3 regions of the Sphingomonas arantia genome follow, and region 1 is predicted to be linked to each of the others. Evidence: predicted binding sites of a transcription regulator. Region 1 holds the regulator's gene; each other region holds the start of a gene.
The links. Region 1 encodes LexA, which represses DNA repair genes until DNA is damaged. Its sites were predicted from a motif close to GTTCCNCNCTTGTTCT; they were not measured.

Region 1 (4,777 bases):
TCAACGCGGCCGGCGCGCTGATCGTCGCGGATGCCGTATCGGACTGGACCGACGGCGTGGCACTGGCGGCCGACGCGATCGATTCCGGTCGCGCCGCAACTTTGCTCTCGCAATGGATCGCCGCCTGATGTCCGACCGCCTCCGCGAAATCTGCGCCACCACCCGCACCCATGTCGCCGCGATGAAGACCGCGCTGCCGCCCTCCGAACTGGACGCCCGCATCTCCGCCGCCACGCCTGCGCGCGGCTTCCGCGCCGCACTCGATGCAAAGGTCGCGGCCGGCGGCTACGGCCTGATCGCGGAGATCAAGAAGGCCTCCCCCTCCAAGGGGCTCATCCGCGCCGATTTCGATCCCCCGGCCCACGCCCGCGCCTATGCCGCAGGCGGGGCCGCCTGCCTCTCGGTCCTGACCGACCGGCCCTATTTCCAGGGCGACGACGCCTATCTCGTCGCCGCCCGCGCCGCCGTGACGATCCCGGCGCTGCGCAAGGATTTCATGGTCGACCCGTGGCAGGTCGCCGAAGCCCGCGCGCTCGGGGCCGACGCCATCCTCATCATCGTCGCCGCGCTCGACGACGCACAAATGGCCGAAATCGAGTCCGCCGCGATCGACCACGGCATGGACGTGCTGGTCGAGGTTCACGACCGCACCGAACTCGATCGCGCGCTGGTGCTGCGCAGCCGGCTGATCGGCGTCAACAACCGCGACCTGCGCGACTTCTCGGTCGATCTGGCGCGCACCGAGGAACTGGCCGCTCACGTCCCCGCCGGCACCACTTTGGTCGCCGAAAGCGGCATCACCGGCCCGGCGGATATCACCCGCCTCGCCGCGCACGGCGTCCGCTGTTTCCTCGTCGGCGAAACGCTCATGCGCCATGCCGACGTCGAATCGGCGACCCGCGCGTTGCTGACCCCATGACCACGCTCACCCATCTCGACGACCGCGGCGCCGCCCGCATGGTCGACGTCACCGCAAAGCCCGACACCCGCCGCTCCGCCACCGCCAGCGGCCACATCGCGATCGCCGCGCCCGCGCTGGCCGCGATCCGCGACGGCGCGGTGGCGAAGGGCGACGTTCTGGCCGTCGCGCGCATCGCCGGCATCATGGCCGCCAAGCGCGCCTCCGACCTCATCCCGCTCTGCCACCCGCTCCCGATCGGCGGCGTCACGGTCGACCTTGCACTGGCGGAGGGGGGCATAACCGTCACCGCTACCGTCGTGACCACGCACGGCACCGGCGTGGAGATGGAAGCCATGACCGCCGTCTCGGTCGCGCTCCTGACCATCTACGACATGGCCAAGGCCCTCGACCGCGGCATGACCATCGGCAACGTCCGCCTCCTCGCCAAATCCGGCGGCCGCTCCGGCGACTGGCATGCGGAATGATTGCGCGTCGCCAAGGCTCCGTTCGGTTTGAGCCCGGCGTTAACGACACCCAAAGCCACACGCCTCCCATCCCCCCCGTTCGGTTCGAGCTTGTCGAGAACGGGTCACCACCCACCGCGCCGTTTGGTTCGAGCCTGCCGAGAACCCTGCGCGAAGTTCTCGACAGGCTCGAACCAAACGGCGTGTCACGTCACGGGGCTGCCCAAGCATGACCCTCCTCCCCGTACCCGAGGCCCTCGCCCGCCTGCTCGCCCTCGCCCCCGCGCCTGAGACCGAACAGGCCCCGCTGCTCGCGGCACTCGGCCGCACGCTCACCGCCCCGATCCACGCGGTCCGCACCCAGCCCGCGGCCGATCTGTCCGCGATGGACGGCTACGCACTCCGCTTCGCCGAACTCGGCCAGCCGCTGACCGTGGTGGGCGAGGCCTCTGCCGGCGCCGCCCCCTTCGCCATCCATCCGGGCCAAGCCGCCCGGATCTTCACCGGCGCCGCCGTTCCGCAAGGCGCCGACGTCATCCTGGTCCAGGAGGAAGCCGCGCGCGACGGCGACCGCCTGACCCTCAACGGCGAAGGTCCCCCCGCCCCCGGCGCGCACATCCGCCGCAAGGGCTATGATTTCTCCGCGGGCGAGCAACTGATCCCCGCCGGCACCGTCGTCACCGCCGCCGTCATCGCGCTCGCCGCCGCCGCCGGCCATGCGACGCTACCCGTCCCGCGCCGCCCGCGCATCATCATCCTGTCCACCGGCAACGAACTGGTCCTGCCCGGCCAGCCCGTCACCGGCGTCCAGCTGCCCTCCTCCAACGCCCCGATGCTCGCCGCGCTGCTGGCGCGCCTGCCCGTCGACGTCGAGGATCGCGGCATCGTGCGCGACGATCTCGCCACAATCACCGACGCCTTCCGCGACGCCGCCCGGACCGCCGACATCATCGTCACCACCGGCGGTGCCTCGGTCGGCGATCACGATCTCGTCCGCCCGGCGCTGATCGCCGCGGGGGCGGAGATCGACTTCTGGCGGATCGCGCTCCGCCCCGGCAAGCCGCTGCTCGCCGGTCACATCGGCAAGACCATCGCGCTCGGCCTCCCCGGCAATCCCGGATCCGCCTATGTCACCGCGCTCCTGTTCCTGCTGCCGCTCGCGGCGCGCTGCGCGGGTGCGGAACATCTGCTGCCACAACCGCACGACATGCGGCTCGCCGCCCCCCTCCCCGCCACCGGCCCGCGCCGCGACTATGTCCGCGCCTTCACGCGCGACGGGCAAGCGCATCCCATCCTGGGCCAGGACAGCGCCGCCCTCCGCCGTCTGCCCGAGGCGGACCTGCTTATCCTGCGCGAGGCGCAGAGTTCGCCCGTGGACGCCGGCACCGTTGTCACAACGATTCGCATCGCTTGACAGCACCGTATACTGTTCCTACACGTTCCCCGTTCGTTCCTTCGAAGGGGTCCTGCGATGCTCACGCGCAAGCAGCACGAGTTGCTCAGTTTCATCAGCGACCGTCTTGGTGAAACCGGCGTATCCCCCTCGTTCGAGGAGATGAAGGAGGCGCTCGACCTGAAATCCAAGTCCGGCGTCCACCGGCTGGTCAGCGCGCTCGAGGAACGCAACTTCATCCGCCGCCTCCCCAACCGCGCTCGCGCGCTGGAGGTGATGCGCCTGCCCGAAGGCATGAAGTCGCTCGCCCCCACGCCGCGCCCCGCCGCCGCCGCGCCGGCCGCACCGCGCGCACCGATGCCGGTGCTGGCCGCCGCCAACGACGTGCTCGAAATCCCGCTCCACGGCCGCATCGCCGCCGGCGTGCCCATCGAGGCGATCGAGGGCCAGACCATGCTCTCCGTCCCCGCCGCCTTGCTCGGCCCCGGCGAACATTATGCGCTGGAGGTCTCGGGCGATTCGATGGTCGAAGCCGGCATCCTCGACGGCGACTACGCACTCGTCCGCCGCCAGGAACAGGCGCACGAAGGCGACATCGTCGTGGCGCTCGTCCACGAACACGAAGCCACCCTCAAATATTGGCGCCACGAAGGCGGCATGGTCCGCCTCGACCCCGCCAACCGCGCCTACGACCCTCAACGCTACGCCCCCGACGAAGTCCGCGTCCAGGGCCGCCTTGCGGGCCTGCTGCGGCGCTACTGAAGCTAACGGTGGGTCGGGCAGAAGGCGCGAACCGCGGCTGATAAGTCTTGCGAGGGCGGCAGGCCGGGAGGGCGCGCCAACCGCCTCCCGTTCGGTTCGAGCCTGTCGAGAACCCTGTGCACACGAGATACGCGACCTACCGAAGCGGCACCGCTCCCCACGCCCCCTGCCACCCGCCGCCCCCAACCCCGTCCATCCCGAGCGAAGTCGAGGGGCCCCGTCGAGCGCAGTCGAGAAGCCAACGGTACCTCCGGCACAACGCTTGCAGGAAACGATAGGCCGGTCGGGCTCGAAGCCCACAAAGGCGCGTACGATTGTTGTGATGCGGAAAGGGCAGGGCAACCGACCGGCTTAGCCTCGCTGACCCCGCCAAAACCCGTTCGTGCTGAGTAGAGACCGAGTAGCGCCCACGGCGCGTATCGAGGCCTCGCATCGAAGCATGGTCCCAAACGCAGGGCAGATCCTTCGATATGGGCCTTCGACTGCGCTCAGTCCCTACTCAGGACAAACGGGTAGAGTCGCGGAGCCGTGCTTAGCTCGCGGAGCCAAGCATCCAGTATCATGACGCCAAACCGATCACCGCCCTGGCCTCTCAACATCGTTACTGATCACCCGACCCGACCGCCGCTCCGAATCGCGAGGTCGCGCGGTTCCACCCGACCAAACCGCAGCTCTCTGCCCAAACCGGCCAGCACCCCGCCGCCCATAACGCTTCCGCACCACCACCGCCGGCACCCAGGGATGCGCATCCCCCGCCTGCCGTACGGTCCGCACCGCCCCACGCTCCAGGTCGATCGCCAGCCCCCCGGTCCGCGCCAGCAACCCGCGATCCGCGCGCAGCCAGCGCGGCCGACACGTCCGCGGCAGATACCGATCGCTCACCACGATATCGGCCGCCCCACACGCCCGGTTCATCTCCCCGATCTCGACCAGATACGCACTCCGCGTCGCGAGCAGCCGCCAAGTCCGCCCACCGCGCACGATGTCCGCCACGCACAGGTCCGCGCTGCACGCCCCGCCCGCCACGCTCTCGAACTCGATCGCCTCGTCGCTCACCCCGGCATTCTCACCGAGCAGGCTGCGCACATAATCCCCCGCCCGCGGCCGCAGCAGCGCGAGCGACACGTCGTCCCCACGCAGCGCCAGATGCCGCCCGTCGCCGGTGACCAGCAGGTCCGGCGCCGGCGTCGCCAGCGCCCACACCGCCCCCAGCACCAGCGGCACCAGCCCCAACCGCCGCACCCATGTCCGCCACAG
Region 2 (4,777 bases), on a different contig from region 1:
GTTGCCGCGGCGACCAGATTCGGTGCGCATGGAGCATCCAGCGCAAGTCACGACACGCCCGTACCGTCGGCAACCGCGGCGGTACGGGGCCTGCCTATAGGCTAAAAGGCTCGACGTGCATCGCCCAGCCGCGAACGTGACATCCGCCGTTCTCCCCCGCGTAGGCCGCGGGTCCGAGGCCTTGAACGGCAGCGCGCTTGGCGCTGGTCCCCCGCCTACGCGGGGGAACCGGGATTCATCGGGTGAATGTCGACCCGTCCTAGAACAGGTCGAGTCCCGGCGGCGGGCGCTTGACTGTGCGACCGGCGATCTTGGCATCGACGGCATCGATCGCGGCGACCAGTTCGCGCGGGTTGTAGGGCTTGTTGAGCACGCCGAGCGCAAGGCCGCGTGCCTCGGGCGGGCATTGCCCGGTCACGAACAGCAGCGGGATCTTGCGTTCGCGCGCCGCGCGCGCGACGTCCAGCCCGCTGCCGTCCGACAGGCTGATGTCGGCCAGCACGAGGTGCAGTTCCTCGCCGTCGATATAGCCCAGTGCTTCTTCCACGCGGTCCACCGTCGCGACGATGTCGAACCCGGCGTCGCGCAGGAACAGTTCGTTGTCGAACGCGACGAGCGGCTCGTCCTCGACGATGAGGATTCGCTGAATCGAGCGTTTGCGCTTGCCGAAAAGCATTTGACCGTTACGCCCCCACACGAGTCCCGCCGTAAGTTGATCAGACGGTCTGGCGGATGTTTCGGTTCCGGTTTATTTCCGGCTTTTATACCCGTTTCCAGATCGGACGACCTGACCCTTGCGTACTCCCCGCCGCCCCGGCCCCGCGGCACCCGTTCCGCCCACCGCAACCCCCTCCGCGCCGCCCCCGCCCAAGCCCGCGCGCGAACCCGATCGCGCGTTGAAGAAGCAGGCCGGCGACCCGCAACGCATCGCGAAACTGCTGGCGCGTGCCGGCGTGGCATCGCGGCGCGAGATCGAGCGAATGATCGACGAACGGCGCATCGCGATCGACGGCGTGGCGATCGAGACGCCCGCGACGATCCTGACCTCGCTCCACGGTGTGACGGTGGACGGCAAGCAGGTGAACGCGCCCGCGCCCACCCGGCTGTTCCGCTATCACAAGCCCGCCGGCCTGCTAACCGCCGAGCGCGACCCCAAGGGGCGGCCGACGATCTACGACAAGCTGCCCGAGGGGCTGCCGCGGCTGGTGCCGGTCGGGCGGCTCGATCTCAATACCGAGGGGCTGTTGCTGATGACCACCGACGGTGGGCTGAAGCGCCAGCTGGAACTGCCCGCAACGGGTGTCGAGCGAACGTACCGCGCCCGCGTGTTCGGCGACATCAGCCAGAAGCAGCTCGAGGAGCTGATCCACGGGATCGAGATCGAGGGCATCCGCTACGGTTCGATCGACGCGAACCTGGAACGCCGCACCGGCCGCAACGGCTGGGTCGAGATGCGCCTGCGCGAGGGCAAGAACCGCGAGGTCCGGCGCGTGCTGGAGTTTCTGGGGCTGCAAGTCAGCCGGCTGATCCGGACGAGCTATGGACCGTTTCCGCTGGATGACCTGCCGGCGGGGTATGTGGACGAGATCAAGCAGCATGATCTCGTCGCGTTTAGGAAGACGTTGAAGGACTAGCCTTCGCTTCGACCACCCCTAACCCCGTTTGGTTCGAGCTTGTCGAGAACTATGCACAACGTTCTTGACAAGCTCGAACCGAACCGGGTGGGGTTTTGTGATCGCGCTGTTCTCGACAGGCTCGAACCGAACGGTTTAGGGGGTGTCGTGACGCACCTCGTTGCATTCATCATCGGATATCACACCCATGCGCATCATCGCCGGCAGCTGGCGCGGCCGTTCCATCGTATCGCCCAAGGGGGACGACACGCGGCCGACGTCGGACCGGACGCGCGAGGCGCTGTTCTCGATGCTTGCCAGCCGGTTCGGCAGTTTCGAGGGCGTGCGCGTGCTCGACCTGTTCGCCGGGACCGGTGCGCTGGGGCTGGAGGCGCTGTCGCGCGGGGCGGCCTATGCGACGTTCGTAGAGCGCGAGCGGCAGGCGCTCGACGTGCTGAAGGTCAATGTCGCCAAGCTCGCCGCGCCGGGCACGACCGATATCCGCGGCCAGGGGGTCGAGGCGCTCGGGCCGCTCTACGGACCGCGGTACGATCTGGTGCTGATCGACCCGCCCTATCTGTCGGGCGGCGGCGGCGCGTTGCTCGAACGGCTGGCGCGGCTCGGCTGGTTCGCGCCGGGTGCGCTGGTGTCGGTCGAGACGGGCAAGGCGGAGGTCGTGGCGGCCAAGGGGTTCGAGCAGGATACGGACCGTGTGCATGGGAAGGCCAAGCTGACCTTGCTGCGCTGGGTTGGGGGTGATGACGGTGCGGTTGTTGCGAAGGTTGAGGCAGTCGAGGAAGACGATGTTGCTGAGGACGAGGCCAAGGACTGACCGCGAACGCCTTTAGCCCCTCTCCTTCAGGGGAGGGGTTGGGGTGGGGCTGACCTCCTCAAGCCGGTGAGGTTGTGGGTGTGGTGCTGTTGCCCCCACCCCAACCCCTCCCCTGAAGGAGAGGGGCTTTCTGTTTCGCGTGCGTTTGCGGCCCGTCTCGCACCAACCCCAACAAACTTGCCCCCGCGGCCCGCGTTCCCTACCTGTTCGCGGGTGAACCAGCCGCTTTCCCCCTCGCCCGCCGATCCCGCCTATCTGCGCGGGTTGAACCCGCCGCAGCGGGAGGCGGTGTTGACGACCGAGGGCCCGGTGCTCGTGCTAGCCGGTGCGGGGACTGGCAAGACCTCCGCCCTCACCGCGAGACTCGCGCATCTGGTCGCGACGCGGCGGGCCTGGCCGTCGGAGATCCTGGCCGTGACCTTCACCAACAAGGCGGCGCGCGAGATGCGCGAGCGGATCGGGCGGATCCTGGGCGATGCTGTGGAAGGCATGCCGTGGCTCGGCACGTTCCACTCGATCGCGGCCAAGATGCTGCGCCGTCATGCCGAACTCGTCGGGTTGCAGAGCAATTTCACGATCCTCGACACCGACGACCAGCTGCGCCTGCTGAAACAGCTGATCGTGGCGGCCGAGATCGACGAGAAGCGCTGGACCCCGCGGATGCTCGCCGGGCTGATCGACCGCTGGAAGAACAAGGGCTGGGTGCCGGCCGATATCGACGCCGCGGAGTCCGAGGCGTTCGCCAACGGGCGCGGGGCGGAGCTGTACGCCGCCTATCAGGCGCGGCTGCGGGGCGTGAACGCGTGCGATTTCGGCGACCTGCTGCTCCACATGCTCGTCATCCTGAAGACGAATCGCGACGTTCTGGAACTGTATCAGCAGCGCTTCAAATATGTGCTGGTCGACGAATATCAGGACACCAACAGCAGCCAGTATCTCTGGCTGCGGCTGATCGCGCAGGAGCGGCGCAACCTGTGCTGCGTGGGGGACGACGACCAGTCGATCTATTCCTGGCGCGGCGCGCAGGTGGAGAACATCCTGCGGTTCGAGAAGGATTTCCCGGGCGCGGCGATCATCAAGCTGGAACAGAATTACCGGTCCACGCCGCATATCCTGGCCGCCGCATCCGGCGTGATCGCGCATAATGGCGGGCGGCTGGGCAAGACATTGTGGACGCAGGAGGCGCAGGGCGATCCGGTCAAGGTCGTCGGCGTGTGGGACGGGCCGGAGGAGGCGCGCCGCATCGCCGAGGAGATCGAGGGGCATCAGCGCGGGGGTGGCACGCTCGACCAGGTCGCGATCCTGGTCCGTGCGCAGTTCCAGACGCGCGAGCTGGAAGACCGCTTCATCGCGATCGGCATGCCGTACCGCATCGTCGGCGGCTTCCGCTTCTACGAACGCGCCGAGATCCGCGACGCGCTTGCCTATCTGCGCGTGATCAGCCAGCCGGCGGATGACCTGGCGTTCGAACGGATCGTCAACGTGCCGAAGCGCGGCCTGGGCGACAAGGCTGTGGCCAAGATCCACATGGTGGCGCGTGCGCAGGGGCTGCCGCTGTCCTATGCGGCCGCGCGGCTGCTCGACACGGACGAGCTGACCGGGGCGGCGCGCAAGTCGCTGGGCAATCTGGTCGGCGATATCGCCCGCTGGCGGGACCGGCTCGGGTCGCTCGGCCATGCGGAGCTGGCGCGGCAGATGCTCGACGAGAGCGGCTATACCGCGATGCTGCAGGCGGATCGATCGGCGGAGGCGGCCGGGCGGCTGGAGAACCTGACCGAGCTGGCCCGTGCGATGGAGGAATATGAGACGCTGTCCGCGTTCCTGGAGCATGTCAGCCTGGTGATGGACAACGACGCCGCAGCGGACGAGGCGAAGGTGACGATCATGACGATCCATGCCGCCAAGGGTCTGGAGTTCGACACGGTGTTCCTGGCCGGGTGGGAGGAAGGCGTGTTCCCATCGCAGCGCGCGGTGGACGAAGGCGGGACCGCGGCGGTCGAGGAGGAGCGCCGGCTGGCCTATGTGGCGATCACGCGGGCGCGGCGGAAATGCTTCATATTCCACGCGGCGAACCGGCGGATCTACGGGCAGTGGACGTCGTCGATCCCGTCTCGCTTCGTGGGCGAACTGCCGGCCGACCATGTCGATCAGGAGACGACGATGTCGGGTGGCGAGTCGCTCTGGCGCGCGCAATGGTCCGAGCATCAGGACCCGTTCGCACATCTGGGGCGCAGCGAGGGGCGTGGTCCGGGCTGGCAGCGGGCGGCCGCGACCGGGGTGGATCTGCGGCCGGCGCGGGTGGTGGAAGCGCGGACGTCGCCGACGAGTTTTG
Region 3 (4,777 bases), on a different contig from region 1:
CAAAGGCAAGGACGGAGGCCCCGGCGCGCGTGCCGACCGGGCCGACGAGCAACTCGGCCAGCGCGGGATGGAAGAATTTGAGTGCCAGGATCGCGGCGACCCAGGCGAACAGCGAAAGCACTTCGGTCACGAAGCCGCGCAGGATGCCGAGAACCGCGCCGCCGCCGACGAGCAGGATCACGACGATATCGAGGGCGGTGAGCGCTGGCATGCGCCTACCGCTAACCCCGACCCAGCAGCCGGTCAACGAGGGCGGCGAGCGTCGAGTAGCCGCGCATCGACAGGCCGGAGGGCGCCTCCGCCAGCGACGCGGGCACGAGCGCCTGGGTGAAACCGAGCTTGGCGGCCTCCTTCAGCCGCAGCCCACCATGGGCCACGGGGCGGACCTCGCCGGACAGCGACACCTCGCCGAACGCGACCATTTCGGACGGGATCGGCTGTTCCGCCAACGCCGAGACGAGCGCGGCCGCAACCGCCAGGTCGGCGGCGGGATCGATGACGCGGTAGCCGCCGGCGATGTTGAGATAGACCTCGGCGGTCGAGAAACTGAGCCCGCAGCGCGCCTCTAGCACGGCCAAAATCATGGCGAGCCGCCCCGAATCCCAGCCTACGACCGCGCGGCGCGGGGTGGCGCCGGAGGCGAGCCGCACGACGAGTGCCTGGATTTCGACCAGCACGGGGCGCGTGCCCTCCATCGCCGGGAACACCGCCGCGCCGGACACCGATTCGCCGCGCGTCGTGAGGAACAAAGCGGACGGGTTCGAGACTTCGTCCAGCCCGGCCTCGGCCATCGCGAACACGCCGATCTCGTCGGTGCCGCCGAAGCGGTTCTTGATGGCGCGCAGGATGCGGTACTGGTGGCTGCGTTCGCCTTCGAACGACAGCACGGTGTCGACCATATGTTCGAGCACACGCGGGCCGGCGATCGATCCATCCTTGGTCACATGGCCGACGAGCACGAGCGCGCAGCCGCTTTCCTTGGCATAGCGGACCAGTTCGTGGGCAGACGCGCGGACCTGGCTGACCGTGCCGGGCGCACCCTCGATCAGGTCGCTGTGCATCGTCTGGATCGAGTCGATGACGAGCATGTCGGGCGCCTCGGCGCGTTCCAGCGTGGTGAGGATATCGCGGACCGAGGTCGCCGCGCCGAGCTGCACCGGCGCGTTGCCGCAACCCAACCGGCGGGCGCGAAGCCGGACCTGATCGGCGGCTTCCTCGCCCGAGACATAGGCGACCGACTTGCCGGCCAGCGCGAGTTTCGCCGCGGCCTGTAGGAGCAGCGTCGACTTGCCGATGCCCGGATCACCGCCGATCAGCGTGGCGGACCCGGCCACGAACCCGCCGCCGAGCGCACGGTCGAACTCGGCGATTCCGGTCGGCATCCGTTCGGGCAGCGCGACGTCGGTGTCGAGCGCGGACATCATGACGAGGTTGCCGCCGCCGCGCAGGTTGTGCTTGGCGGAGAAAGGCGTCTTGGCCCCGCCCGCATCCTCGACCAGCGTGTTCCATTGCAGGCAGTCGACGCACTGCCCCTGCCACTTGTTCGCCACCGCCCCGCAGGATTGGCAGACATAACGCTTCTGCGGCTTGGCCATGCAAACTCCAGTTGGAACGAAATAGGAACGTAGCGGGGAACGGGACGGGTTTCCAGTCCTGACCGCGTGGCGCGGTGCGGTCGAGGCACTTTCGCTCAGGCACGCGGCGTGCCACCTTGCCGGTCATGCGGGAGAAGGAACTGAGGCTGGCGCTGGTCTGCTACGGCGGGATCAGCCTGGCGGTGTACATGCACGGCATCACGCGCGAGATCTGGCATCTCGCCCGCGCGAGCCGCGCCTATCATGCGGGCGAGGCGGCGGATGGCGCGAGCGAGGCGGTGTACCGCGACCTGATCGGCGAGATCGAGGCGGCGACCGGCACGCGGTTGCGCGTGCTGGTCGATATCGTCGCGGGGGCGAGCGCGGGCGGGATCAACGGGATCTTCCTGGGCCAGGCGATCGCGACCGGGCAGTCGCTGGATCCGCTGACCGACCTGTGGCTGAACAATGCGGATGTCGACCGGCTAATGGCGGACGACCGGCCAGCCGGCGCGATATCGAAGCGGCTGTCGCGGCTGTGGGCGTCGCCGCTCGCGCGTTATGCCGCCGGGCGCGCGGCGACCGAGACGCTGGACCCGGCGGTGCAGGCGGAGGTGCGCGCGAAGCTGATCCAGTTCGTGCAGGCGCGGTGGTTCGCGCCGCCGTTCGGGGGTGCGCGGTTCACGACGCTGCTGCTCGACGCGATGGGGGCGATGGCGGGCACGGGTGACGGGCGGTCGCTGCTACCCGACGGGCACCCGCTCGACCTGTTCGTGACGGTCACCGATTTCCGCGGGCATCCGGAGCGGCTCACGCTGCATTCGCCGCCGGAGATTGTCGAGACGGAACATCGCCTTACGCTGGCTTTCTCGACACGTGATGAGGATGGTGCGGGGCTCGGCGAGATCCCGGCGCTGGTGTTCGCGGGGCGTGCGACGGCGAGTTTTCCGGGGGCGTTCCCGCCGTTCACGGTGGGCGAGTTGGATGCGGTGCTGGCGGAGCGCGGGCAGGACTGGCCGGGGCGTGGTGCGTTCCTGACGCGCGCCCTGCCCCGGCTGGCGGCGATCGACGCGGTGGAGAGCGCGGTGCTGATCGACGGATCGGTGCTGAGCAACGCGCCGTTCCGCCCGGCGATCGAGGCGTTGCGCAACCGGCCGGCGGCGCGCGAGGTGGACCGGCGCTTCGTCTATATCGATCCGAAACCCAATATCCGCTCGGTCCACATGACCGGTGGCGACGGCATCGAGCCGCCAGGTTTCTTCCAGACCATATTGGGCGCGATGTCCGACATTCCGCGCGAACAGCCGATCCGCGACAATCTGGAGGCGATCGCGGCGCGGTCCGCGCGGATTGCAGATGCCGCCGCTACGATCGCCGCGGTACGCCCGGAGGTGGAGGCCGCGATCGACGATGCGCTGGGGGGCACGATCTTCCTGACGCGGCCGACGCCGGCGCGGATCGCGGGGTGGCGGGCGAAGGCCAACATGCTGGCGGTGAAGCGCGCAGGGTTCACCTTTGCGGGTTACGGTCATCTGAAGCTGGCGTCGGTGATAGACCGGCTGGCAACCCTGTTCGCGGAGGGCGGTGCGCAGGATCGCGATGCGGTGCGCGTGGCGTTGTGGACGCATGTCCGCGCGGTCGGGATCGCCGGGCCGGGCGCGGACGATGCGGCGTTCGTCCAGTTCATGCGCGCGCACGACCTGGAGTTCCGCGTGCGGCGGCTGCGGTTCGTGGCGGAACAGGTGCCGGACGTACCGCCGCCCGGTTGCCCGGCGGACCTGATCGAGGCGATGCGCAGCGCGTTGTTCGCGGCGCTCGCTCCCTATCTGGACCAGCGTGCGCCGAAGCTGCGCGACATGGCGGACGTGCTGGACGATCCCGCTGCGGCGTTGGCGGCGCTGGCCGATGCGACCGACCTGCGCGCGATCGACGACCGCGCCGACGCCACACTGTGCGCCGCGCTGCTGCCCCTGCCGCGGCCCGAGCGGCGGCGTATCCTGCTCGCCTATCTCGGCTTTCCTTTCTACGACATCGCGACGCTGCCGCTGCTGCGCGGCGACCACCGCGACGAGTTCAACCCGGTGAAGGTCGACCGGATCGCGCCCGACGACGCGAGCGCGATCCGCGCCGGCGGGGCGGAGGCGACGCTGAAGGGGATCGCGTTCAACAGTTTCGGCGCGTTCTTCAGCCGGGCGTGGCGCGAGAACGACTATCTTTGGGGGCGGCTGCACGGGATCGACCGGCTGGTGGACATTCTGATCTCCACGCTGCCCGCCGGGACGACATTGCCGCCGGGGCATGTCGCGCTGCTGAAGACGCGGGCGTTCCGTGCGGTGCTGGCGGAGGAGCGCGGGCGGTTGACGGCGATCCCCGAGCTGTTCGCGACCCTGGAGCGCGAGATCGGGTGAAGGGCCACCTCTCCCCCGCCCGCTTGCGCGCCCTCTTGTTCTGGCGCGGCATCGCCGTAGAAGAAGCGGCATGACGCGGAGGGCGATGCCATGCAATTCCTGAGAACCCTGTTCTGGGTGGTGCTCGCGGTGATCGCGGTGATCTTCGCGACGAAGAACTGGACGACGGCGCAGGTGAACCTGTGGGGCGGCATCGTGGCGGACGTGAAGCTGCCGGTGCTGCTGCTGCTCGCCTACCTGGTCGGCGTCGTGCCGCCGACGATCCTGTACCATGCCAGTCGCTGGCGCCTGCGCCGCCGGCTGGACAGCGCGGAACGGACGATCGCGGAACTGCGCCCGGCCGCCGCGACGCCCGCCGCGACGCGCGAGCCGTTGTTTCCGGATCCGGTCGACGTGGCGATGCCGACCGCATACTCCCCGCCCCCGCCCGCACCGCCGCTGATCCCGGGGTCACCGGCATGAGCGGCTGCATCTATGTCGCGCTCGACACGACGGACCTTGCCCGTGCGAAGGGGATCGCGACGAAGGTCCGCAACCATGTCGGCGGGATCAAGCTGGGCCTCGAATTCTTCATGGCGAACGGCCAGGCCGGGGTGCGCGAGATGGCGGCGCTCGGCCTGCCGGTGTTCCTCGACCTGAAGCTGCACGATATTCCGAACACGGTGGCCAAGGCGATCCAGGCGCTGCGCCCGCTCGACCCCGCGATCCTGACCGTTCACGCCGCGGGCGGCCGCGCGATGATGGAGGATGCGAAGGCCGCCGCCCCGCCGGGGACGAAGGTGGTCGCGGTGACCG

Region 2: ACFSGX_RS07985 (ATP-dependent helicase) is a predicted target of LexA. The motif match lies at 2,640-2,655, and genes of this name have one in related genera.
Region 3: radA (DNA repair protein RadA) is a predicted target of LexA. The motif match lies at 1,609-1,624, and genes of this name have one in related genera.

What each region holds. Positions count from the first base shown of each region.
Region 1 is NZ_JBHUGS010000003.1:10,254-15,030, forward strand. It holds gene trpD (anthranilate phosphoribosyltransferase) at 1-128, shown strand, start outside; gene trpC (indole-3-glycerol phosphate synthase TrpC) at 128-919, shown strand; gene moaC (cyclic pyranopterin monophosphate synthase MoaC) at 916-1,386, shown strand; gene ACFSGX_RS11530 (molybdopterin molybdotransferase MoeA) at 1,595-2,779, shown strand; gene lexA (transcriptional repressor LexA) at 2,837-3,520, shown strand; gene ACFSGX_RS11540 (ComEC/Rec2 family competence protein) at 4,097-4,777, opposite strand, start outside.
Region 2 is NZ_JBHUGS010000002.1:470,558-475,334, forward strand. It holds gene ACFSGX_RS07970 (response regulator) at 260-676, opposite strand; gene ACFSGX_RS07975 (pseudouridine synthase) at 795-1,634, shown strand; gene rsmD (16S rRNA (guanine(966)-N(2))-methyltransferase RsmD) at 1,822-2,445, shown strand; gene ACFSGX_RS07985 (ATP-dependent helicase) at 2,659-4,777, shown strand, end outside.
Region 3 is NZ_JBHUGS010000002.1:434,842-439,618, forward strand. It holds gene ACFSGX_RS07775 (CvpA family protein) at 1-211, opposite strand, end outside; gene radA (DNA repair protein RadA) at 222-1,595, opposite strand; gene ACFSGX_RS07785 (patatin-like protein) at 1,721-3,982, shown strand; gene ACFSGX_RS07790 (hypothetical protein) at 4,073-4,444, shown strand; gene pyrF (orotidine-5'-phosphate decarboxylase) at 4,441-4,777, shown strand, end outside.